Saccharopolyspora erythraea: one gene and its partner. The protein of the gene in region 1 interacts with the protein of each later gene in a pairwise test. Links are inferred from orthologs where the notes say so. Each region holds a gene or a part of one and is shown on either strand. Other genes may lie near its edges. The genes, in order: uvrB and uvrA.

Region 1 (11,037 bases):
TCGTCGTCAGCCCGGGAGCGGCTGTTGGGCTGCGCACCTCGACGTAGACGGCCTGCGCGGCATGCGGAGGGCGCGACCCCGCCTCAGCGGGCGCCGCCGGCCAGACCGGACTGGTATGCGATGACGACCAGCTGTGCGCGGTCGCGGGCGTGCAGCTTGATCATCGCGCGGCTGACGTGAGTGCGGGCGGTCGCCGGGCTCACCACGAGCCGGTCCGCGATCTCCTCGTTGGACAGTCCCTCCGCGACCAGCGACACGATCTCGCGCTCCCGCTGGGTCAGGCTGCCCAGCGCCGGGTGCGGGCGCCCGCCGGAGGCCGGCTTCGCAGTGAACTCGTCGATCAGCCTGCGCGTGACCGCCGGTGACAGCAGCGACTCCCCCGCCGCCACCACGCGGACCGCCCGCAGCAGCTCGGCAGGGTCGGTGTCCTTGATCAGGAATCCGCTGGCCCCAGCGCGCAGAGACTCGAACACGTACTCGTCCAGTTCGAAAGTGGTGAGCATGACGACCCGGGTACCGGCCAGCCGCTCGTCGGCGGTGAGCGTGCGCAACGCCTCGATGCCGTCGAGCACCGGCATCCGCACGTCCATCAGCACGACGTCGGGGTGTTCCCGCCGGACGAGCTCGACCGCCTCGCCGCCGTCGGCGGCCTCGCCCACCAGCTCCATGTCGGGCTCGGCGTCGAGCAGCACGCGCAGCCCGAGCCGGATGAGCACCTGGTCGTCGGCGACCGCGACCCGGATCATCGGCTTCCTCCGAACGGCAGGTGGGCGTGGACCAGGAACCCGCCCTCCGGGCGCGGTCCCGCATCGAGAGTGCCGCCCACGGCCGCCGCGCGTTCCCGCATTCCCACGATCCCGTGACCGCCGGAGCCGATATCGTCGGTGAGCCGGGCCCGTCCGTCGTCGCTGACCCGCACCTCGACCGCGCCGGGGAGGTAGCCGATCACCACCGTCGCCGTGGCCGGGCCCGCGTGGCGCAGCACGTTGGTCAGCGACTCCTGCACGATGCGGTAGGCGGCGAGGTCCACGGCGGCGGGCAGCTCACCGCGCTCGCCGGTGGTGCTGGTCCGCACCGGGAGCCCGGCGGCGGTGATGCGCCCGGCCAGCGCGTCGAGCTGGCCCAGGCCCGGGGTCGGGCCGCGGTCGCCGCTCTCGGGGCGGCGGAAGACGGCGAGCGTGCCGCGCAGTTCGTCCAGCGCCTCCTTGCTGGTGCGCCGGATCGCCTCCAGCGCGGGCCGGGCCTGCTCCGGACGCTGGTCGAGGACGTGCAGGGCCACCGCGGACTGGAAGTTGATCGCCGACAGCCCGTGCCCGACGACGTCGTGCACCTCCTGCACGACCCGGATCCGCTCCTCGTAGGCACGGCGCCGGGCCTGCTCCTCCCGTCCGCGCCGCGCCGACTCCCGGTACATGCGCGCGATCGTGCCGATCGCCCACGGCACCACCAGCAGCGCGGTCGCACCGAGCAGCGCCGAAGGCAGCTCCACCCAGAACCGCGGGCCGACCAGCCGCGGCACGTGCCCGGCCATCACGACGACCAGGGCGCCACCGCACAGGATCGCGCTGCGCCGCAGCGGAAGGCGCGCGGCTGCGGAGTACGCGGCGAAGGCAACCGTCAGGAACACCGGCCCGTAGGGGTAGTCCGACGCGAGGTAGCCGGCCGTCACCGTCGCGGCGCCCGTCAGCGCCGCGACCGGCCACACCCGGCGCAACGCCAGCGCGGCGGCGGCCAGTCCGAGCAGCACGTAGGCGAGGGCGTCGAGCGGCCGGTGCGGCGGCACCTGCCACACCGAGGCGAACCGCGACCCCATCACGACCACCGCGCCGAGCAGGGCGGCGAAGGCCGCGTCGGTGCCCAGCACGCGCGGGTCGGGCTTGACGGCGAAGCGCATGCGATGACGATAGGCCGATCACCGGCCCGCGACATCGTCGCCGCGACGTAGCTCGCCTACGCCGGTGCGCGTACGGCGTCGGCCGCGGGGCCGTACCGGCACACAGCTTGTCTTCGATCAAAGATCCCGGAGCCAGAGGACGCCTGAGGTTCCGCCACCCACACCGCCACGCAAGGTGAGTCCAAAAGCAAGTTCACGAAAGCCCCTCAGAGCCGCTCGTCCAGCCGTTCCCGCAACGGCTCGTAGTCGTGGCCGGGGAAGATCCGCGGGAAGATCTCCAGCATGTTCCGCAGCTCGTCGGCCAACACGTCGAACTCGTCGCATCCGCGGTCTACGTCCGCGAACAGATACTGCCAGCCCAAGGCGCCCTTGGTCACCAGCAGCGCGTCCAGGTACCCGCCGTAGTCCAAGTCGAGCAGGTACAGCTCGCTGGTGCCGTCGAAGTACCACACCTCCGGAGAGGTGGCACCCGCCGGGAAGCGCAGCCCCGAGAGCGCGCCGTCGCCCGACACCGGGTGTTCGTCGAAGGGGTGCATGTGCCGGTACACCTGCGACTCCGCCTCGGTGGCGTACTCGGTCTCCAGGTAGGCACCCGTCTGCGCCATCGCTCCGGCCAGGTGGCACACCGAGAACTCGCCGACCAGGTCGCCCGCACGCCACTTGCAGCCGACGACCTCGAAGCTCAGGAAGTGCCGCCTCAGCGCGGGATCCAGCACCACTCCGTGCTCGTCGGCGATCAGGGCGAAGGCGTTCTGTGAGTTCGCGATATCGGCGACCGGCCCCAGTTCCTCATGCACCAGGTCCACTTCCGCGGCGCCGCGGAGCTCGTCGAGCATCGCGACGTACCGGAGCTCGTAGTCGCTGAGCTCAACCGGGCCGTACCCCATGTCGTCAACCTTCCGCGAACCCGCCGCCTCCAGCGCACTTCCGCGCGCTCCCGGTCGTGGCGTATGACGTCGGCCGCGCGGGTCGGGTTCCATCTCGGTGCGACATCGCGGGATCAGCGGGAAATCGGGGTGTCCCACTCCAGTTGCTCGCGGACCGCCTCGGCTTCGGGAGCCGGCGTGTCGGCGTAGCGGCGGCTCAGCCGCCCGAGATCCTCGGCGCGTTCGGCGTGGCTCGCGTCGATCCCGGCACTCATCTGCCCGCTGTTTACGATGTTGCGCTCGACCCTCGGACGCCGCAGCCGCTCGTAGGCGTCCAGGGCGGGTTCGAGGCCGGGCGAGTCGCGGAGCGACTTGGCCAGCACCACCGCGTCCTCGAAGGCCATCGAGGCGCCCTGACCGGTCGCGGGCGATGCCGCGTGCGCGGCGTCCCCGACGAGCAGCGCGCCGCGACCGCGCCACCGCGGCGAAGCCGCGAGGTCGTGCGCGTTCGTGGCCAGTACTTCGTTGGTCGCCTCGACTATGCCCGCTGCGGGCGTCGCGTCCGGTCTCAGGGCCGCCACGAGCTTTTCGCGCAGCATCTCGGTGGACTCGGTGCTGTCCAGCAGCGGTCCGGGAAGGCGCGCGAACCAGAAAGTCCTTCCCTCCGGGGAAACCGCGTAACCGAACGCGCTTGCGCTGCCCCGCACCATCTCGATTCTCCCGGGCTCGTGCGGCGGTGTGGCGTGACCGGAGTAGCCGTAGTAGACCTGTTGTCCCGCATAGCGCTTCGGAGCGGCGGCGGGGTCGACCACTGCGCGGACAACCGAGTGCAGGCCGTCAGCGCCGACGACGAGATCCGCCTTCGTGCTGGTGCCATCGGCGAAACGCGCGACCACGCCGTCGCCGTCAGCGGCGCACGACTCGAACCGGACGCCGTACTCGATCGGGATACCGCGCCGCCGGACCTCCGCGCGCAGCACCGCGCACAGCTCCGCGCGGCGGATGCAGCGGTAGCGCCGCAGCGGATTCTCCTGCTCTCCCATGGCCGAGACGGCGATCTGCTGCCCGTCACTGCCGGTGACGCGCAACGAGGTCAGCTCGAAACCGGCTTGCGCCACCGGGACCGCGGCGCCGATCTGGTCCAGGGCCAGCATTCCGCCGCTCGCCAGCGTGAGGAAAGCACCGATGTCGCCGCCGTCGTCCCGGTACGCCTCGTGGACGCTGACGTCGAATCCCGCCTTGTGCAAGGCCAAAGCGGCCGCCGACCCCGCGAGCCCACCACCGGCGATGACGATCCGCACGCCTGACACCCCTCCCATCCGCGACACCCGGACGCGTTCATTGTCCGGGGGTCGCGGTGAAAAGGACGAGAGCCACGCGAAAAGCCGACGCGTCGCCCGGCTCGCCGGGTGCGGTCGCGTCCGGTCTCACCGGGCGCCAGCCGCGAGTCTCACTCGATGCCGGCGGCGTCCATCCCCCGCAGTTCCTTCTTCAGGTCCTGGATCTCGTCGCGCAGGCGGGCCGCCAGCTCGAACTGCAGGTCCCGGGCCGCGCTCATCATCTGGTCGTTGAGCTGCTGGACCAGGTCGGCCAGCTCGGCGCGCGGCATCGACTTGATGTCGCGGTCCTCCAGCAGACCGGCGCTGCCCACGGCTTCGCCGCTGGGCTTCTTGCCGCGCGAGACGTTGCGGCCCGAACCGCCGACGGCCACCTCCTCGGTGTCCTCCGACTCGCTGTAGACCCGGTCGAGGATGTCGGCGATCTTCTTGCGCAGCGGCTGCGGGTCGATGCCGCGTTCCTCGTTGTAGGCGATCTGCTTCTCGCGCCGCCGGTTCGTCTCGTCGATCGCGTGGCGCATCGAGTCGGTGATCCGGTCGGCGTACATGTGCACCTGCCCGGAGACGTTTCGCGCGGCGCGGCCGATCGTCTGCACCAGACTCGTGCCCGAGCGCAGGAAACCCTCCTTGTCGGCGTCCAGGATGGACACCAGCGACACCTCGGGCAGGTCCAGGCCCTCGCGCAGCAGGTTGATGCCGACCAGCACGTCGAACTCGCCCAGCCGCAGCTGGCGCAGCAGCTCGACCCGGCGCAGCGTGTCGACCTCGGAGTGCAGGTAGCGCACGCGGATGCCGAGCTCGAGGAAGTAGTCGGTGAGGTCCTCGGCCATCTTCTTGGTCAGCGTGGTCACCAGCACCCGCTCGTCGCGCTCGGCGCGCTCGCGGATCTCGTGCACCAGGTCGTCGATCTGGCCCTCGGTCGGCTTGACCACGACCTCCGGGTCGACCAGCCCGGTGGGGCGGATGACCTGCTCGACGAACTCGCCGCCGGCCTGGCCCATCTCGTACGGGCCGGGCGTCGCCGACAGGTACACCGTCTGCCCGATCCGGTCGGCGAACTCCTCCCAGGTCAGCGGACGGTTGTCCAGCGCGCTGGGCAGCCGGAAGCCGTGTTCGACCAGGGTGCGCTTGCGGGAGGCGTCGCCCTCGTACATGCCGCCGACCTGCGGGACGGTCACGTGCGACTCGTCGATGATCAGCAGGAAGTCGTCCGGGAAGTAGTCGATCAGGGTCGCCGGGGCCGAACCGGCGGGCCGGTCGTCGACGTGGCGGGAGTAGTTCTCGATGCCGGAGCAGAACCCGACCTGGCGCATCATCTCGATGTCGTACTGGGTGCGCATCCGCAGCCGCTGGGCCTCCAGCAGCTTGTTCTGCTTCTCCAGCTTGGCCAGCTGCTCGTCCAGCTCGGCCTCGATGCTGCGGATCGCCTTCTCCATCCGCTCCGGGCCCGCCACGTAGTGCGTCGCCGGGAAGATGCGCACCTCGTCGACCTCGCGGACCACCTCACCGGTCAGCGGGTGCAGGTAGTACAGCCGGTCGATCTCGTCGCCGAACATCTCGATGCGCACCGCCAGCTCCTCGTAGGCGGGGATGACCTCGACGGTGTCGCCGCGCACCCGGAAGGTGCCGCGGGCGAACGCGATGTCGTTGCGCGTGTACTGCACGTCGACCAGCGCCCGCAGCAGCACGTCGCGGTCGGTCTCGCCGCCCACCTGCAGCTGGATCGAGCGGTCCAGGTACGACTGCGGGGTGCCCAGGCCGTAGATGCACGACACCGACGAGACCACCACGCAGTCGCGGCGGCTGAGCAGGTTCGACGTCGCCGAGTGGCGCAGCCGCTCGACGTCCTCGTTGATCGAGGAGTCCTTCTCGATGTAGGTGTCGGTCTGCGGGACGTAAGCCTCGGGCTGGTAGTAGTCGTAGTAGCTGACGAAGTACTCGACGGCGTTGTCCGGGAAGAACCCGCGCAGCTCGTTGGCGAACTGGGCGGCCAGCGTCTTGTTCGGCTCCAGCACCAGCGTGGGCCGCTGGACCCGTTCGATCAGCCACGCGGTGGTCGCCGACTTGCCGGTACCGGTGGCGCCGAGCAGCACCACGTTGGTCTCGCCCGAGTTGATGCGGCGTTCCAGGTCGTCGATCGCCTGCGGCTGGTCGCCCGCGGGCTGGTAGTCGCTGACCATCCGGAACCGCCCGCCCGTGCGCGGGATGTCGCTCACGGGGCGGAACTCGGAGTGGGCCAGGACGGGGTGCTCAGTCGCGAAAGCCATAGCCTGCCGAACCAGATCTTGGGGGGTGGACACTTCCGGCGTCGCCGCCGTCGGTCATCCACGCTACCCCCAGGCACCGACAACGCACCGATGTCGCCTCCGAGGCGCCACACGCGCCACACGAGTCACCGCCGCCACAGACCGCCGCTGTGCCTCCCGCAACCCAGTTGGCACTGGCGTCCCTGGTTGCCGGTGAGCCGATGCCGAACGGCTGCCGCGGGCTGATACTGGGGTCGACCGCTCCGGCAGGTCCGCCACCGGGACGGTCGCAGCCGCTTCTGGAGGTGGTGTGATGTCCACCAGTACACCGATCACCGGGCATCCTGACCTTGCCGAACTGCGCGCCCGCTACGACCGGGCCGCCGAGACCCCCACCGCGCAGGCCGCGGACGGGGCGATCGTCCTCGGCGGGCTGTTCGTCGCCCTCTCCCCCTGGATCGCGGGGTTCAGCGGGGTGGGCTCGCTGGCGATGAACAACTTCGTCACCGGCATGGCCACGGCGGTCCTGGGTCTGTGCTTCGCGGCGGCTTTCCACCGCACGCACGGGATCGCGTGGGTCTGCCCGGTGCTGGGTCTCTGGGCGATCCTGTCGGTATTCATCATCAGCGGGACCGCGATCACGGCCACCACCGTGCTCTGCAACGTCATCGGCGGCGCGGTCGTGCTGCTGGCGGGCCTTGCCACCATGGCCCCGTCGATGATGCCGCAGCGTGGGGGAAGGAGAGCCTGACCCCGACCCGATCGGAGGTGGCGAGTATTGGCGCAGGAAACCGGGCGCGGCGTTGGACGCGACGCCGCGCCCCTGCATAGGGTGAGGTCGTGACGACCCAGCGCGAGATCGCCGACCGGCTGGGGCTGCCGGTCCACCCGCCGAAGACCGAGATCTTCGACCTCGCCGCGCGCACGAACACCGACCCGAAGCAGATCGTCCGGGACGTCGACCTCTACCGCGTGGAGCCGTTCGGCCTCTACCTCGCGCGCCCGATGCCGGGCCACCCGAGGCTGCGCTACTTGTGGTCGTGGCTGCTGCCCGGACTCGGGCTGCGGATCAGCCGCTTCGACTGGCAGCCGGGCCACAGCCGGGATCTCGACTTCTACCTCGACGTGGTCGGCATCGAGCGCGGTGAGGACCGCTGGCGCACCGTGGACCACTACCTGGACATCGAAGTCCGCACCGGCCGCGAGGCGCGACTGCTCGACATCGACGAGTTCCTGGTTGCCACCAAAGCGGATCTGCTCGACGAGCCCACCGCGCGACGGGCGCTGGAGACCGCCTGCGCCGCCGTCGAGGGACTTGCCCGGCACGACTACGACCTGGCGAAGTGGTTGCGGCACAACGGAATCGAGCTTTCCTGGCCCAGGCACCATTCCTGAGTCTGCCGAAGCTGTGAGCACGCCCGCTACCGCCATCCCGGTGACGAAGGCAGCACCCGCGGAATCGATATCCGACGACTTCTGAAAAGTTATGTTAAAAGTCGCTACTGTTGATCTCCGCCACGGTTTTTGCCATTAACCTCTGCCCCGTGGGCATGGTGGCTTCTTCTCCTCGGCTGGTGGACGTTATCGACCTGTTCAGCGCGCGGCGGTCCCATTCCTCGGGCGCCGTGATGGGACTGGACGTGTGCCGCGTCGAACCCTGGGGACTGTCGCTGGAGTGCTCCACTCCCGAGGACCCGGCCGCCGACAGCGAGGTCACCTGGCTGCTGGCCGACCTCGGCCTCAAGCTCACCCGCCACCGCCCGCGCCGCAGGCACTCCCGCCGCGGGCCGAGCCTGCTGACCGCGGTGCACATCGAGCGCGACACCCGCTCCTGGACCACCACCGACCTGCTGCTCGGCTTGGAGGTGCCCGACCAGAGGCCGGCGCGCATCGCCCAGTACGAGGAGTTCGCCGACGCGGTCTCCGGTGGGCTGATCCGGCTCAGCGAAGCCGATTACGCGCTGCGGACCGTGCACCGCACGCTGGAGGAGATCAGCATGCACCGCGACCTGAACCAGTGGCTGGCCCACCGCGGCATCTTCGACATCTGGTGAGCTGCTGACCCTCGCCGCGAGCCCCGGGTGCCCACAGCCCATCGGTGGTGTCCCCGGCTCATGCCTGGCCCGCCCGCGGCCCGCGCGCGGCGGCGGTTAGCTTCGATACCGAAGGGTGAGCGCGGCCTCCGCAGCGGCGGGGCCGCCGGGTAGCGGAGCACCAGATGGTCAAGCTGGACCGGTTGATCAACGTCCTCGGTGGACTGGGCGCCAGGCTCGTGTGCGCGCCGCGCAGCAGGCGGACCGAGCTGCGCTCGGTGGCGCTGCACGACCCGGCGGAGCCGGCCGAGCGATCCGACGACGTGCTGCTGGCGGTCGGGGTCGACGCGTCGGCGGCGGCGGAGCTGCTCGCCTCCACGCGCGCGGCCGTCGTCGTCTTCCGGGCTTCCGAGCTCGACGAGCGAGCGCTGGCGACCGCCGGTGAGCGCGGTGTGGCGGTCGTGGTCGCGGCGCCGGAGGTGTCGTGGGGCCAGCTCGCCGGCGTCGTCTACGGCCTGGTGCTGGAGGGACGCGAGACCGAGGCCGGGCGCGGGCCGACCGACCTGTTCGCGCTCGCCGACACCCTCGCCGGGTCGGTGGGCGGGCCGGTGACCATCGAGGACCACCACTGCGGTGTGCTGGCCTACTCCAGCGAGCAGACCGGTGCCGACCCGGCCCGGCTGGAGACGATCCTCGGGCGCAGGGTGCCCGAGGCGGTGCGGCGGGAGCTGGACGCCCGAGGCGTTTTCGAGCACCTCGCGGCGTCGGACCAGCCGCTCTTCGTGCAGCCGCTGGAGACGGGTGCGGGACGCGGCCGGGCGGTTGTCGCCGTGCGGGCGGGTCGCGAGCTGCTCGGGTCGATCTGGGTGGAGACGCCCGCTCCGCTGGGCCACGCCGGCGAGACCGCGCTGGTCAACGGGGCGCGCACGGCCGCGCTGCACATGCTGCGCAGCCGCGCGAGCGCGGACCTGGAACGCCAGATCGAGTCCGACCTGGTGATCGGGCTCGTCGAGGGCGACGGGGACCCCGCCGCCGAACTGAGCAGGCTGGGGTTCCGGGGATCGAGCTTCCGGGTCGTTGCCGTGCAGGCCCACGACGGCGGCGACCACGCCGCGGCGGCGCTGCTGGCCTTCGAACGCGCGACGACCGGGTTCGGCTGGACGCGGCCGGGCCGAAGCGCGCTGTTCGCCAACACCGTCTACACCGTCCTCCCCGACGACGAGCCCGCCCGCGCCCGCGCCCGCGAGTGGGTACGGGCGCTGGCGCGCGACATCCCTTCCGGGATCACCGTGCTCGCCGGGATCGGCGGCGCGGCGGGCCCGGGAGAGCTGGTGAGCAGCAGGCAGGAGGCCGACGAGAGCCTTGCACTGCACGCGGCGCGCGGCGGCGCCGATGTCGCCGTGGTCTACGACGACGACTGGCACGAGATCCTGCTCCAGCGGCTGCGCCGGGCCGCGGGCGCAGGCCGGCAGCCCGCCCGGGGCCCCGTCGCCCGGCTGCGCCGGCACGACGAGGTCCACGGGACCCACTACGCCGAGACGCTGCGCGCGTGGCTGGAGTGCCAGTCCGACCTGGCCGCGGCAGCGGCGCGCCTGGGCATCCACCCGAACACCGTCCGCAACCGGATGCGGAGGATGGCCGAGATCGTCCCGCTCGAACTGGACGACCCCGAAGCCCGCCTCGCCATGATCATCGCCCTGGCCGTCTAGGACAGGACGTGTTTCAGATGTGGCTTGCGGAGTGGGGTGCCTGGCGGAACCTCAGCCGCCTTCTCACTCCGGGATCTCCGACTGACGTAGTCCGCTCCGGCTACGCCGAGCGCAGGTAGTGCTCGGCGATCTCGTCGCTGGTGGTGAGCCACACGCCAGGGTGGTTCGCGACGTGCTCCAACGCCTGGTCCAGGTACTTGGCCCGGAACGGCTGGCCGATGACGAAGGGGTGCAGGGCCAGCGCCATCACCCGGCCGCTGCCCGCCGAATCGGCGTGGAGCCGCTCGAGCTGGTCCTTCACGATCCGCACGAAGTCCGGCCCGCTGAGGCTCTTGCCCACGAAGAGGCTGATGTCGTTCAGCTCGATGGCGTAGGGGACGCTGAGCATCCCCGGTACGTTCAGCCGGTACGGCTGGTCGTCGTTGGTCCAGTCCAGGACGTAGCTCAGGCCGAGTTCGGCCAGCAGCGACGGCGTCTGGAAGCTCTCGGTGAGTCCCGGTCCCATCCAGCCGCGCGGCCGGCGACCGGTCGCCTTCTCGATGCTGGCGACGACCTCGCTCAGGTAGGCGCGTTCTTCCTCGGCGGGCACGTCGGCCTGGAACGTGGAGTTGTTCTTGCCGTGCGCCAGCCACGCCCAGTCGCGGGCCAGCCCCTCCTCGACGATCCGCGGATACCGCTCGACCACGTCGGAGTTGAGCAGCGCGCTCGCGCGCATCCCGTGCCGGTCGAGGCTCTCGATCAGGCGCCACAGGCCCACGCGGGGCCCGTAGTCGCGCCAGCCGTAGTTCAGCGGGTCCGGCGCCAGCCGCGCGGTGCCCTCGAAGATGCTCGTGGCCGGGCGGTCGACCCGGTAGTGCTCGATGTTCACACCGACGTAGAAGGCGACCCGCGCACCGCCCGGCCAGTGGATCGGCTCCCGCTCGACGATCGGGCTGTAGTCGAAGAGTTCGTT
Region 2 (11,535 bases), 5.1 Mb from region 1 along the record:
AGCATGCGGCCATGGCCCTGGCCGGCACACCCGTGCGGGTGAGCATGATCTGCCCCGCGCTGGTGTCCACCGGGATGTCGTCGGAAGGGGCCGATCCGGCCGATGTCGCCCGCGAGGCGCTGGGGACCCTCGACGACGACGGGGTTTTCTCCGTCGTCCCGGCGGAGTGGCGGACTGCCGTCGTCGAGCAGGCGGAACGGCTCGCCTCCGGCCGGACGCCCAAGCCTCCGACCCCGTGCTGACCTCCCGGGGGCCGCTCCGGCAGTGGACTTCCGTGGTTCGGCGGGCGACGTTCGTTGCGGTCGCTCGCGCCGATCGGCAGTCTTGACCGCGATGAGGTGGTGGGCAGGCAGATCCAGGTCGCGGCGGATTCTGGCGTGGCTGCTCGCCGTGCTCGCGGTCGCACTGGTGGCGGCGGTGGCGGTCGTCGTGGTGTGGTTCCCCTCGCTCGCGGCCACGACGTGTCCCGGCTGCTATGGGCTGGAGCGGGTGGCGCCGGGCCTCCACGCGGAACCCGGACCACCGGCGTCGCATAGGCAGCAGGTGATCTCCGCGGTGGAGCATGCGAACCGGCGCGTCGACCGCTTCTATGGCGGCAGGGTGAGCTCCCCGCGGATACTCGCCTGCCTCACCGACGACTGCTACCGGCGGATCGGCGGAGGCAGGGAACGCGGCATCGCCGTGCTGAACAGCGCGGTGATGCTCTCGCCGCGCGGCGTGGACCCGGTCATCGCCTCGCACGAGATGTCGCACGTCGAACTGCACACCCGGCTGCACTCGGAAGGTGCGCGGGTTCCGCAGTGGTTCGACGAGGGCCTGGCCGTCCTGGTCTCCGACGACCCGCGCCATCTCGCACCGGCGACGGCGCCGGACCGCTGCCTGGTACCGGCGGAGGGACCGCTCCCGGTGACCTTGGACGACTGGCTGAAGGCCGCGGCGGCCGACCCCCGCACCTACGCCAAGGCGGCGTGCCGAGTGGACGGCTGGGTCACGGCCCACGGCGGATCGCACGCCGTGCTGGACCTCGTCCGACGTCTCAACGCGGGCGAGGAGTTCCACGCGGTCACCGGGATGTGAATGGCTCGACCAGCCGTCGGCGTCCTTCCGTCGATTCAGTCCCGCGGTGCCGTCGACCGCCGCTCCACCAGCCCTATCGGCAGATCGCGCACCGCGCCTTCGTCCGCCGTTCCCGCCAGCAGCTCGAACAGCAGCTCGGCGCAGGCGGCACCGGCTTCGCGCGGGCGCAGGTCGATGGCGGTGATCGGCGGATCGGTGTGCGCCAGCGGGCCGCTGTCCACGCACGCGGCGAGCAGCACGTCGCGCCCGACCTCCCGGCCCGCCTCACGCAGCACCGGCAGGGCGGCCGCCGCCGAACCGTCCGGTGCGCAGACGAGCGCGTCGATGCCGGGTTCGGCGGCCAGCAGCGCGCGGATCTCGTCCTGAGTGACCTCCGACGGTGCGCCGTAAGGCAGCTCGCGCAGCCGGACGGCGGTTCCCCTGCGCTCGCACCACTCGCGGTAGGCGCGCTGCAGGATCGCGCCCCAGTCGGTGATGGTGCTCGACGCCAGCAGCGCGGGCCGCGAGGCCCCGGTGTCGTGGAGCCGGTCGAGCAGCCGGGACAGCATCGCGGCGTGGTCCGAGCGGACGGTCCCCGCCGGTTCGGCGTCGCCGGTGAACCGCTCGCAGGTGACCACGGGCACCGCCGACGCCAGCAGGCCGTGCACGACCGGGTCGGTCACCAGCGGGTCGCCGAGCACCACCCCGTCGAGGCGGTGGAACGCGGCCCGCGCCCTGGCGCTGCGCGAGGTGAGCAGCGTGACGTCGTAGTCGTGCCGCGACGCCTGGTCGATCACGCCGAACACGAACGACATGTAGTACTCGGAGCGCGTCAGGACCTCCGGCAGGTGCAGCCCGATCGCCCCCGTCGTCGCCGCCCGCAACGACCGCGCGGAGAGGTTCGGCGTGTAACCCAGCCGGTCGGCCGTGTCGGCCACCAGCTTCCGCGTCTTCTCCGAAACCCGGCCGGACCGGCGCAGGGCGTCGGACGCGGTGGTCTTGGAGACCCCGGCCGCCCGGGCGACCTCCACCAACGTAACCGGGGCGTCTGCGCTCACCTCCCGTACGGTAGTCGCCGCACCCCGCCCGGCGAACACCGACCGCGACCGCGTTGCGCAGGGCGTTCGGCGGCCGGATCAGCCGTCTTCGTCAGCGTCGGTGGCCGGGTTGCCGCCGTTGTCCGCGTCGGTGCCGTGATCCGCCAGTTGCCTGCGCCGGCTCGAACGAACAGCGCCCGCATCGCCGAATCCCCTTGCCGCAACTGGTCAAACGGGGAGGTCGCGTGCCAGGAACGGCAGTACGCGGGGGAGTACGCCGGCCGAGTCGTTCCAGCCGCGCACGTGGTCGGCGTCGGGCAGGGAGAAGAACGCCGCGCCCGTCCGCTCGGCGAAGATCCGCATCGGTTCGTGCCAGGGGTCGGCGGTACCGGCGTACATGAGCATCGGGACGTCGGCGGCGGCCAACTCCGCGTGCAGGCCCGGCTCGCGCGAGTACGCCGCGTAGTTGGCCCGCAAGGCTGTCGAGTCGGCGGCTTCGATCACGGCGGCGAATGCGGGATGGGCGAGGGCTGCGCGTTCCACGAGCGGGTACGGGTCGGCGTCCGCCGGGAGGCCCAGGGCGCGCAGCATCGGGTCGATCGCGGAGCGGAAGCCGTCGAGGGGGTCGAACGCGCCGGCGACCAGGCGGGTCAGCCGCTCGGGAGCGTGCACGGCTACCGCGTAGCCGGTGAGCGCCCCCAGCGAGTAGCCCCAGAACGCCGCCCTCTCCACACCGACCGCGTCGAGCACGGCGGTGACGTAGTCGGCGCGGCGCGGCAATGCGTATGCCGCCGGGTCCCGCGGAGCGTCGCTGCCACCCAAGCCCAGGGGGTCCACCGTGATCACCGCATGGGTCGCCGCCAGCGTCGAGGAGTAACCGGCCAGCGACCAGTGCGCGCCGACCTGGAACATGCCCGGGTGCAGCACGAGCGGCGGACCCTCGCCGAAGACTTCGTAAGAGATCCGGAGACCGTTGCTCCGTGCGACGGGCACTGCTGCTCCCTCACGTCTTTCCCAGCGAGGCCCGGAAACTCAGAACCCGACGGTGGTTTCGTGGACGTGCTGCCAGCGGAAGCCGTTGGGAGCGGCTGGGTCCTGGCGGAGGACGGCCGTGGTGCGGCGCTGGGTTGTTCCGCCGTGGTGGCGGTGGGTTTCGCGGAAGCGCACCACCGCGAGGCCGGGAGACGACGCCACGAGTTCGATGTCGTCGACGCCGATCTCCAGGCCGGGGGCGGTGTTGCGGGCTTCGGCCAGCCCGCTGAAGAGATCCTCGGCGGCGAGGGCCGCGCCTTCCGCGGTGGTCATGGTGAAGCCGGGCGAGTGCGACTCGCGCAGCTCGTCGAGAACCGACGAGTCGCACTCGGTGCCCAGCCAGCGTGCGAGCAGGCGGTGCTGCCGCTCGACTTCGGCCGCGACGCGCCCGGCGAGGTCGGTCACCAGCCGCGCTCGCGCCACTCGGCGAGCTTCGGGCGCTCGGCGCCGAGGGTGGAGTCGTCGCCGTGCCCCGGGTAGAACCAGGTGTCGTCGGGCAGCTCGGCGAAGACGCGGGTCTCGACGTCGTCGATCAGCGAGCGGAAGTCCTCCGGCGACGTGGTCTTGCCGACCCCGCCCGGGAACAGCGAGTCGCCGGTGAACAGGTGCGGGTGACCGGCCGGGTCGCGGTAGAGCAGGGCGATCGAACCCGGCGTGTGCCCGCGCAGGTGGATGACCTCCAGCGCGGCCTCGCCGACCTGGATCGTCTCGCCGTGCTCGACCAGGCGGTCCGGCGGCACCGGCAGCTCCGCCGCGTCGGCCGGGTGGGCCATGGTGTAGGAACCGGTCTGGCCCGCGATCGACCCCAGCGCCTGCCAGTGGTCGCCGTGGCGGTGGGTCGTGACGATCGTGCGTAGGCGCGGGCGCTGGTCGTCGTGGCCGAGCAGGTCGGCCAGCCGCTCGGAGTCGTTCGCCGCGTCGATCAGCAACGCGTCGCCCGTCCGGCGGCAGACCAGCAGGTAGGCGTTGTTGTCCATCGGGCCGACAGACATCTTGGTGATGGTCAGCTCGTCCAGCTCGCGCCGGGCCGGAGCGCCGCCGGCCTCGACGTGTCCCGTGTACTGTCCTCGTGGCTCCACGCCAGCGAGCCTAACGGCAGGTGGAGGCGCGGCTCACGTCAGCCGTGGGTGAGTTTCCCGCGCGGCGGATCATCCGCCCGGCCCAGGCAGCGGGCCATGCAGCCGCCGACGGCCTACACAGCGGGAAGCGACCACACAGCGGACGGACGGCCGCCCAGCCGACCACGCCGCCCAGCCGACCACGGCGGATCAGCAGCCGGACTCCCGAGCTACGGCGTGTTGCGCATGGGACAACCGCGCACTTCCGTTGCGGGAGAACACAGAACGGCCCCGGAACCAGGCCCTCAGAGCCAGGGCGGCAGGGTCGGCAGCGGGTCGCCGGTGAGCCGCTCGCCGCTGGTGCGTCCGAGCAGCCACCCCAGCATCGCGCCGGGGTCGCCGTGCACCTGGCTGGGCCGCGACGTCGTCCCGCGCAGCTCCCAGCTGCGCTCGCGCCCGTCGAAGTCGACCACGACGGTGAGCGCGGGCACATCGTGCCTGCCGCCGAACTGCTGGACGACGTCCTCGAGGACCTCCTCGACGTCGGGGCGCGGGATGTCGTCGAATCCGAAGCCGTGGTCGAGGTCGACCAGGTGCACCCACACCTCCAGCAGCCGCCCGCGCAGCACCCCGTGCGCCGGGATCGGGTCGCCCGCGCCGTCGAGCACCTCGGCGGTCCACGCCCACACCGGCAGTTCGCGGGCGGCGCGGGCGAAGCGCTCGCACGACGCCGCGAGGTCCTCCAGCAGCAGCTGCCTGCCGCGCACCGCGCCCTCGTCGATGTCGGCGTCGCGGTCCGACGCGCTGGCGTACATGGGGTGCTCGACGCCTGTGCGCGCCCACCGCAGCAGGTTCAGGAACCCGTCGGCATTGCGCGCCACGTGCGATATGACGTGCGCCCGGGTCCACCCCGGCAGCAGGCTCGGCCTGTGGATCGACAGCTCGTCGAGGCTCCTGGCGGTCTCCATGAAGCGGTCGCTGGCCTGCTCGATGGCGGCCAGTGCGACCGAGGTCCGGTGGGCTAGCTGCGCGGCGCCGGTGGTGCTTTCGATGTTGCTACGGTCGCCGGCCCCGAGAGCGATGTCAGCCATGGGTCGTCCTCGCTTCAAAAGGGGATTGCCGGTGCTGCACGCCGGTGAGGTTTCGAGCGTAGATGCGAGGGCGCCGAGGCCGACAGTGCCCATTCCGGGGTAATTTTGCGTATCGTCGGACGAGGCCCCGGCGCGGTGACGCCGTCCTCACGGTCGGTCACTCGTTCAGGTGACAGCGGGTGACAGTGGACACAGGTCACGCGGTGGTGGACCGGACGCGATCCGAGACTGTCGGTGCCCCCGAATAGCATTGATGTGCGACGTCCTGCAGGCGTTTCACCCCGGCGCCGACCGCGGTGCGGCACCCGGCGCACCACCACCGGTGCGCGGCCGTGCACCACTGCGGTGCCGATGCCGGTGTCTCGCTCGGGACGTGCCCGCTGACCCGTTGGGGCCGGCACCGCCTCCTGCCCACACCCGGGCCCGTCCGACACCGGGCCCGCACCGCCGGGGGGTCGCACCCGACCCGGCGAGAACTTCGAAGGGATTGCAGTGGCTGACCGCCTTGTCGTCCGCGGCGCCCGTGAGCACAACCTGCGCGGGATCGACCTCGACCTGCCCCGGGACAGCCTGATCGTGTTCACCGGGCTGTCCGGCTCCGGGAAGTCGAGCCTGGCTTTCGACACGATCTTCGCCGAGGGGCAGCGACGCTACGTCGAGTCGCTGTCCGCCTACGCCCGGCAGTTCCTCGGGCAGATGGACAAGCCCGACGTCGACTTCATCGAGGGCCTGTCCCCGGCGGTTTCCATCGACCAGAAGTCGACCAGCCGCAACCCGCGGTCCACGGTGGGCACCATCACCGAGGTCTACGACTACCTGCGGCTGCTCTACGCCCGCGCGGGCAAGCCGCACTGCCCGGTGTGCGGCGAGGCGATCAGCAAGCAGACCCCGCAGCAGATCGTCGACCAGGTCCTTGCGATGCCCGAGCGCACCAAGTTCCAGGTGCTGGCGCCGGTGGTGCGCAGCCGCAAGGGCGAGTACGTCGACCTCTTCGAGAAGCTGCAGTCGCAGGGCTACGCCCGCGCGCGGGTCGACGGCGTGGTGCACCCGCTGGAAAACCCGCCGAAGCTGAAGAAGCAGGAGAAGCACGACATCGAGGTCGTGATCGACCGGCTCACCGTCAAGCCCAGCGCCAAGCAGCGGCTGACCGACTCGGTGGAGACCGCGCTGCGGCTGGCCGACGGCCTGGTACTGCTGGAGTTCGTCGAGGTCGAGGAGAACGACCCCCACCGCGAGCGCAAGTTCTCCGAGAACCTGGCCTGCCCCAACGGACATCCGCTGGGTGTCGACGAGCTGGAGCCGCGGTCGTTCTCGTTCAACTCCCCCTACGGCGCCTGCCCGGACTGCGTCGGCCTGGGCATCCGCAAGGAGGTCGACCCGGAGCTGGTCGTGCCCGACGAGGAGCTGTCGCTGGAGGAGGGCGCGATCGCGCCGTGGGCCGGCGGGCACACCGCCGAGTACTTCACCCGGCTGCTGACCTCGCTCTCGGAGGCGATCGGCTTCCGGATGGACACCCCGTGGAACCGGCTGCCGACCAAGGTCAAGAAGGCGGTGCTGCACGGCACCAACGACCAGGTGCACGTGCGCTACAAGAACCGCTACGGCCGCACCCGCTCCTACTACGCCAACTACGAGGGCGTCATCCCGTTCCTGGAGCGCAGGCTGGAGCAGACCGAGTCCGACTACGCGCGCGAGAAGTACGAGGGCTACATGCGCGACGTGCCGTGCCCGGCGTGCGACGGCACCCGCCTCAAGCCCGAGATCCTCGCGGTGACGATGGAGGGCGCCGAGACCGGTGAGATGTCCATCGCCGAGGTCAGCGCGCTCAGCGTCCGCGAGTGCGCGGACTTCCTGAACGGGCTGGTGCTCGGCCAGCGCGAGGAGATGATCGCCGGGCGGGTGCTCAAGGAGGTGCAGGCGCGGCTGGGTTTCCTGCTCGACGTCGGCCTGGACTACCTGTCGCTGGACCGCGCCGCGGGCACGCTCTCCGGTGGTGAGGCGCAGCGCATCCGGCTGGCCACCCAGATCGGTTCGGGCCTGGTCGGCGTGCTCTACGTGCTCGACGAGCCCTCGATCGGCCTGCACCAGCGCGACAACCACCGGCTGCTGGAGACGCTGAGCCGCCTGCGCGACCTCGGCAACACGCTCATCGTCGTCGAGCACGACGAGGACACCGTGCGCAGCGCCGACTGGATCGTCGACATCGGTCCCGGCGCCGGTGAGCACGGCGGTCGGGTCGTGCACAGCGGGCCGTACAAGGAGCTGCTCGACAACGAGGCGTCCGTCACCGGCGACTACCTGGCGCGGCGCAAGCACATCCCGCTGCCGGAGACCCGGCGGCGCAACGACCCCAAGCGCCAGCTCACCGTCGTCGGCGCCCGCGAGCACAACCTGCACCGCATCGACGTCTCGTTCCCGCTCGGCTGTCTGGTGGCGGTGACGGGGGTGTCCGGATCGGGCAAGTCCACGCTGGTCAACGACATCCTGGCGTCGGTGCTGGCGAACAAGCTCAACGGCGCGCGGCAGGTCCCCGGCAGGCACACCCGCGTCAACGGGCTGGGCAACGTCGACAAGCTGGTGCAGGTGGACCAGTCGCCGATCGGGCGGACCCCGCGGTCGAACCCGGCGACCTACACCGGCGTCTTCGACCACATCCGCAAGCTGTTCGCGGCGACGACCGAGGCCAAGGTGCGTGGCTACCAGCCGGGCCGGTTCTCCTTCAACGTCAAGGGCGGCCGGTGCGAGGCGTGCGCGGGCGACGGCACGCTGAAGATCGAGATGAACTTCCTGCCCGACGTCTACGTGCCGTGCGAGGTGTGCAAGGGGGCCCGGTACAACCGGGAGACCCTGGAGGTGCACTACAAGGGCAAGACGATCGCCGAGGTCCTGGACCTGCCGATCGAGGAGGCCGCGGAGTTCTTCAAGCCGATCAACGCCATCCACCGCCACCTGCGGACGCTGGTGGACGTCGGCCTCGGCTACGTCCGGCTCGGGCAGCCCGCGCCGACGCTGTCCGGTGGCGAGGCGCAGCGGGTGAAGCTGGCCAGCGAGCTGCAGAAGCGCTCGACGGGCAAGACGGTCTACATCCTCGACGAGCCGACGACGGGTCTGCACTTCGAGGACATCCGCAAGCTGCTCGGCGTGGTCAACGGCCTGGTGGACAAGGGCAACACGGTGATCGTCATCGAGCACAACCTCGACGTCATCAAGACGGCGGACTGGGTGCTGGACATGGGCCCGGAGGGCGGTAACGGCGGCGGCGAGCTGATCGCGGAGGGCACTCCGGAGGACGTCGCCGAGGTCGAGGACAGCTACACCGGCCGCTTCCTGGCGCCGATCCTCGCCGAGGGCTGATCCCCGCGCCCGGACGCTTCCCGGCGCCGGAGATGCGATCCCGCCTGATCAGGATGCACGTGATCAGGCGGGACCGCCGAGGATTCGCGGGGCGGGCCGGGCGGGCGCGCCGCCTGATCAGGGCGTGGCGGGAGCGCGGCTGAAAAGCCTGCCCCCGAGGTCCACGCCCACGACGGCGCCGTCGTCGTCGCGGGTGAAGTAGCCGCGCTCTCCCTGCAAACCGCCTTCGGTGACGACGTACTCGTCGCCGTCGCCGGGCAGGAAACCAGCGGCGGCCGGCGGGTAGTCCGGGGGCATCTCGACGTCCGAGGCGAGGCGGATCGCCGGCCTGATCCCGACCCCGAGGGTGAGCCGGGAGCCGTCGGTGGCGATGTCGAGGTACATGGCGTCGTTCTCGTAGCGTCCGGCGACCTCCCGGGCCCGGGTGTCGTCGTGGGGCACCGGCTGCGGGTCCCGGTCGATCACTCCGAGGTAGTGCTCCAGCGCCCACCGGACGACGGCCCGGTTGCACGGGTGGCCGTCCGGGCCGGCGTTGGACAGCGAGACGACGGCGAAGTCGCGTTCGGGCGCGATGAGCAGCTCGGCGAACTGGCCGTTGCCCGATCCGCCGTGCCCGATGGTGCGCACCCCGCCGGCGTCACGCAGGAACCAGCAGATCCCGATGCCGTCGCCCAGGGAGCTCGCCCGCAGCGCGACCGTCTGCTCCCGCATGCGGTGCAGCGCCTCGGCGGGCAGCACGCCGTCTCCGGTGCCGAGGTGGAACCGGGCCCAGCGCAGCAGGTCGCTCACCGACGACACGATGCCGCCGCCCGGGTCGTTGCCGCGGGCGCCTGCTCGCCACGCCTTCCACGGCCGCGCGAACCGCAGTTCCCCGTCGTCGCCGCGGTTGTGCCCGACGGCGAAGGACCGGACCACGACGTCGTCGAGGTCGAAGAAGGTGTTGGACAGCCCGACCGGCTCCAGAACCAGTGCGGCGATGGCCTTCTCGAAGGGCAGGCCCGTGACCTTCTCGACGACCAGCCCGGCCAGGTTGTAGCCGGCCTGGCTGTAGGAGGCGCGTTCGCCGGGCTCCGCGATCATGGGCAGGTCGGCCATCTCGGCTACGAAACCGGCCAGCGATCCGGCCTCGTCACCGGCGTCGATGACGTTCCAGTCCAGTCCCGAGGTGTGGTTGAGCAGGTTCAACACCGTGATCTTCGCGGCGGCCCGCTCGTCGCTGAGTCGCAGTTCGGGGATGTAGCGGCACACCGGTGCCTCCAGATCCACCATTCCTTCGACGGCCAGGCGCATCAGCGCGGTCGCGGTGAAGGTCTTCGTCACCGACGCCAGGTGGAACAGCGTGTTCCCGTCGACCGGCCGCGGGTTGTCGACGCTGGTGACGCCGTGCGACGCGTGGATCTCCCGGCCGTCCGCCCACACCCCGGCGGCGACGCCGGGGATGCCGAACTCCGTCGCGGTCGCCTCGACCGCACCGGCCAGCTCGCGCTGTGTCATCGGATTCCCCCTTCGAGCACTTGAACTAAGTACAAGCAAGAACGTAGACCCGCCTTGAACAAAGTTCAAGGAAATGCCTGAACTTTGTTCAACTACGCTGGAGGCCATGCCGCGAGACACGCTGACCGCAGACCAGATCGTGCGCGCCGCGATCGCGCTCCTCGACGACGAGGGGCTGGACGGGCTCAACATGCGCAGCCTGGGCAAACGGCTCGGCGTGGCGGCCACTGCGATCTACTGGCACATCGCGACCAAGGAGGAGCTCGTCCAGCTCGCCGGCGACGCGATCTGGGGCGAGGTGGAGCTGCCCGATCTGGACTCCACCGACTGGCGGACCGCCGCGACCGCCGTGGCCACCAGTACGCACGCGATGCTCGTCCGGCACCCCTGGCTCGGGCAGGCGTTCGGCAGCTACCTGCTGGCCGGGCCGGAGAAGGCCCGCCGCGACGAGCACACGCTCGCCATCTACGAGAAGGCCGGTTTCGCCCCCGACGACGCCGACCGCGCGGCGGCCACCGTGCTGATCTTCGTGCTCGGCAGCGCCCTCGGGCCCGCGGCGCAGGTCTCCCTGACCCGGCGGCTGAACCGCGACGGAGGCAACGCCGAACAGCGGCTCGCCGAGACCATGGCCCGCAGCGCGGAGATCGCCGAGCAGTTCCCGCGGCTGCGCGAGCGCATCGGCACCCCCGCCGCCGTCGACTACGCCGCGGCGCCCGACAACACCTTCGAGTTCGGTCTGCGTTCCATCCTCGACGGCTTCGAGGCCCGCCTCGCCGAGCGCGGCGGCGGGTGACCGCCATGGCCGCCCGCGTTTGCCCCGGATCGTCGGCAGAGCCTCGACCAGTCCGTTCAACTGGCCGGGGGAGGTGCTGTCGCAGTGCCCTGTTGGCGTACTCAGAACACGACCACCGGCGGTCGTCTCTCGTGGGGCAGCGTCGGCGATGTCCAGCCGGTGTCACGAGCGGTTGTTGCGTGCGAGTGCCCGACCGATCGTGCGGGCCCCGTCGGGGAAGGCGCCGGGGTTCGGGCCGGAGTAGTTGAGCCGGAGGTAGTGCCCGGTGGGCTCGGCGGGGAACCACTCGTCGCCGGGGGCGATGACGACTCCGTCGGCTTCGCAGTCCTGGACGAGCTTCGCCGCGTCGGTGGTGTCCGGCAGTCGTACCCACAGGTTCAGCCCGCCCTGGGGCACCGCTTCCAGATGCGCGGTGGGGAGGTGGTCTCGGATGGCTTCGGCGAGCAGGTCCCGACGTGCGGCCAGCTGCTGGCGGAGGTTTCGCAGATGGGTGTGCCACGCGGGTTGGGTGACGACGTCGAGCGCAACGGCCTGGAGCATGCCGCTGACGTACATGGACACGGACTGGGCATCGGCGAGGATGCGTTCGCGCGCGGGACCGCGGGCGATGATTCCGGCGA

Evidence for each region.
Region 2: the proteins of uvrB (region 1) and uvrA interact in binary tests that used the Escherichia coli proteins (3 or more experiments, as listed by UniProt). The link is inferred for Saccharopolyspora erythraea from one-to-one orthologs.

The regions. Positions count from the first base shown.
Region 1 is NZ_CP054839.1:1,539,027-1,550,063, forward strand. What follows is about bases 3,788-6,747. They hold uvrB (excinuclease ABC subunit UvrB), read right to left. Parts: upstream 6,365-6,747; coding sequence 4,211-6,364; downstream 3,788-4,210. Other genes in these bases: HUO13_RS07105 (FAD-dependent oxidoreductase), read right to left, coding at 3,788-4,079; HUO13_RS07115 (SPW repeat protein), read left to right, coding at 6,657-6,747. Also shown: HUO13_RS07090 (response regulator), read right to left, coding at 84-746; HUO13_RS07095 (sensor histidine kinase), read right to left, coding at 743-1,894; HUO13_RS07100 (hypothetical protein), read right to left, coding at 2,101-2,781; more of HUO13_RS07105, read right to left, coding at 2,895-3,787; more of HUO13_RS07115, read left to right, coding at 6,748-7,094; HUO13_RS07120 (DUF402 domain-containing protein), read left to right, coding at 7,184-7,738; HUO13_RS07125 (hypothetical protein), read left to right, coding at 7,918-8,397; HUO13_RS07130 (PucR family transcriptional regulator), read left to right, coding at 8,562-10,085; HUO13_RS07135 (polysaccharide deacetylase family protein), read right to left, coding at 10,186-11,037. UniProt on the Escherichia coli protein: The UvrABC repair system catalyzes the recognition and processing of DNA lesions. A damage recognition complex composed of 2 UvrA and 2 UvrB subunits scans DNA for abnormalities.
Region 2 is NZ_CP054839.1:6,626,685-6,638,219, reverse strand. What follows is about bases 5,371-8,828. They hold uvrA (excinuclease ABC subunit UvrA), read left to right. Parts: upstream 5,371-5,766; coding sequence 5,767-8,628; downstream 8,629-8,828. Other genes in these bases: HUO13_RS29620 (serine hydrolase domain-containing protein), read right to left, coding at 8,746-8,828. Also shown: HUO13_RS29660 (SDR family oxidoreductase), read left to right, coding at 1-242; HUO13_RS29655 (hypothetical protein), read left to right, coding at 334-1,077; HUO13_RS29650 (LacI family DNA-binding transcriptional regulator), read right to left, coding at 1,113-2,114; HUO13_RS29645 (alpha/beta fold hydrolase), read right to left, coding at 2,322-3,086; HUO13_RS29640 (hypothetical protein), read right to left, coding at 3,126-3,548; HUO13_RS29635 (MBL fold metallo-hydrolase), read right to left, coding at 3,527-4,204; HUO13_RS29630 (maleylpyruvate isomerase family mycothiol-dependent enzyme), read right to left, coding at 4,489-5,274; more of HUO13_RS29620, read right to left, coding at 8,829-10,122; HUO13_RS29615 (TetR/AcrR family transcriptional regulator), read left to right, coding at 10,229-10,915; HUO13_RS29610 (PLP-dependent aminotransferase family protein), read right to left, coding at 11,078-11,535. UniProt on the Escherichia coli protein: The UvrABC repair system catalyzes the recognition and processing of DNA lesions. UvrA is an ATPase and a DNA-binding protein. A damage recognition complex composed of 2 UvrA and 2 UvrB subunits scans DNA for abnormalities.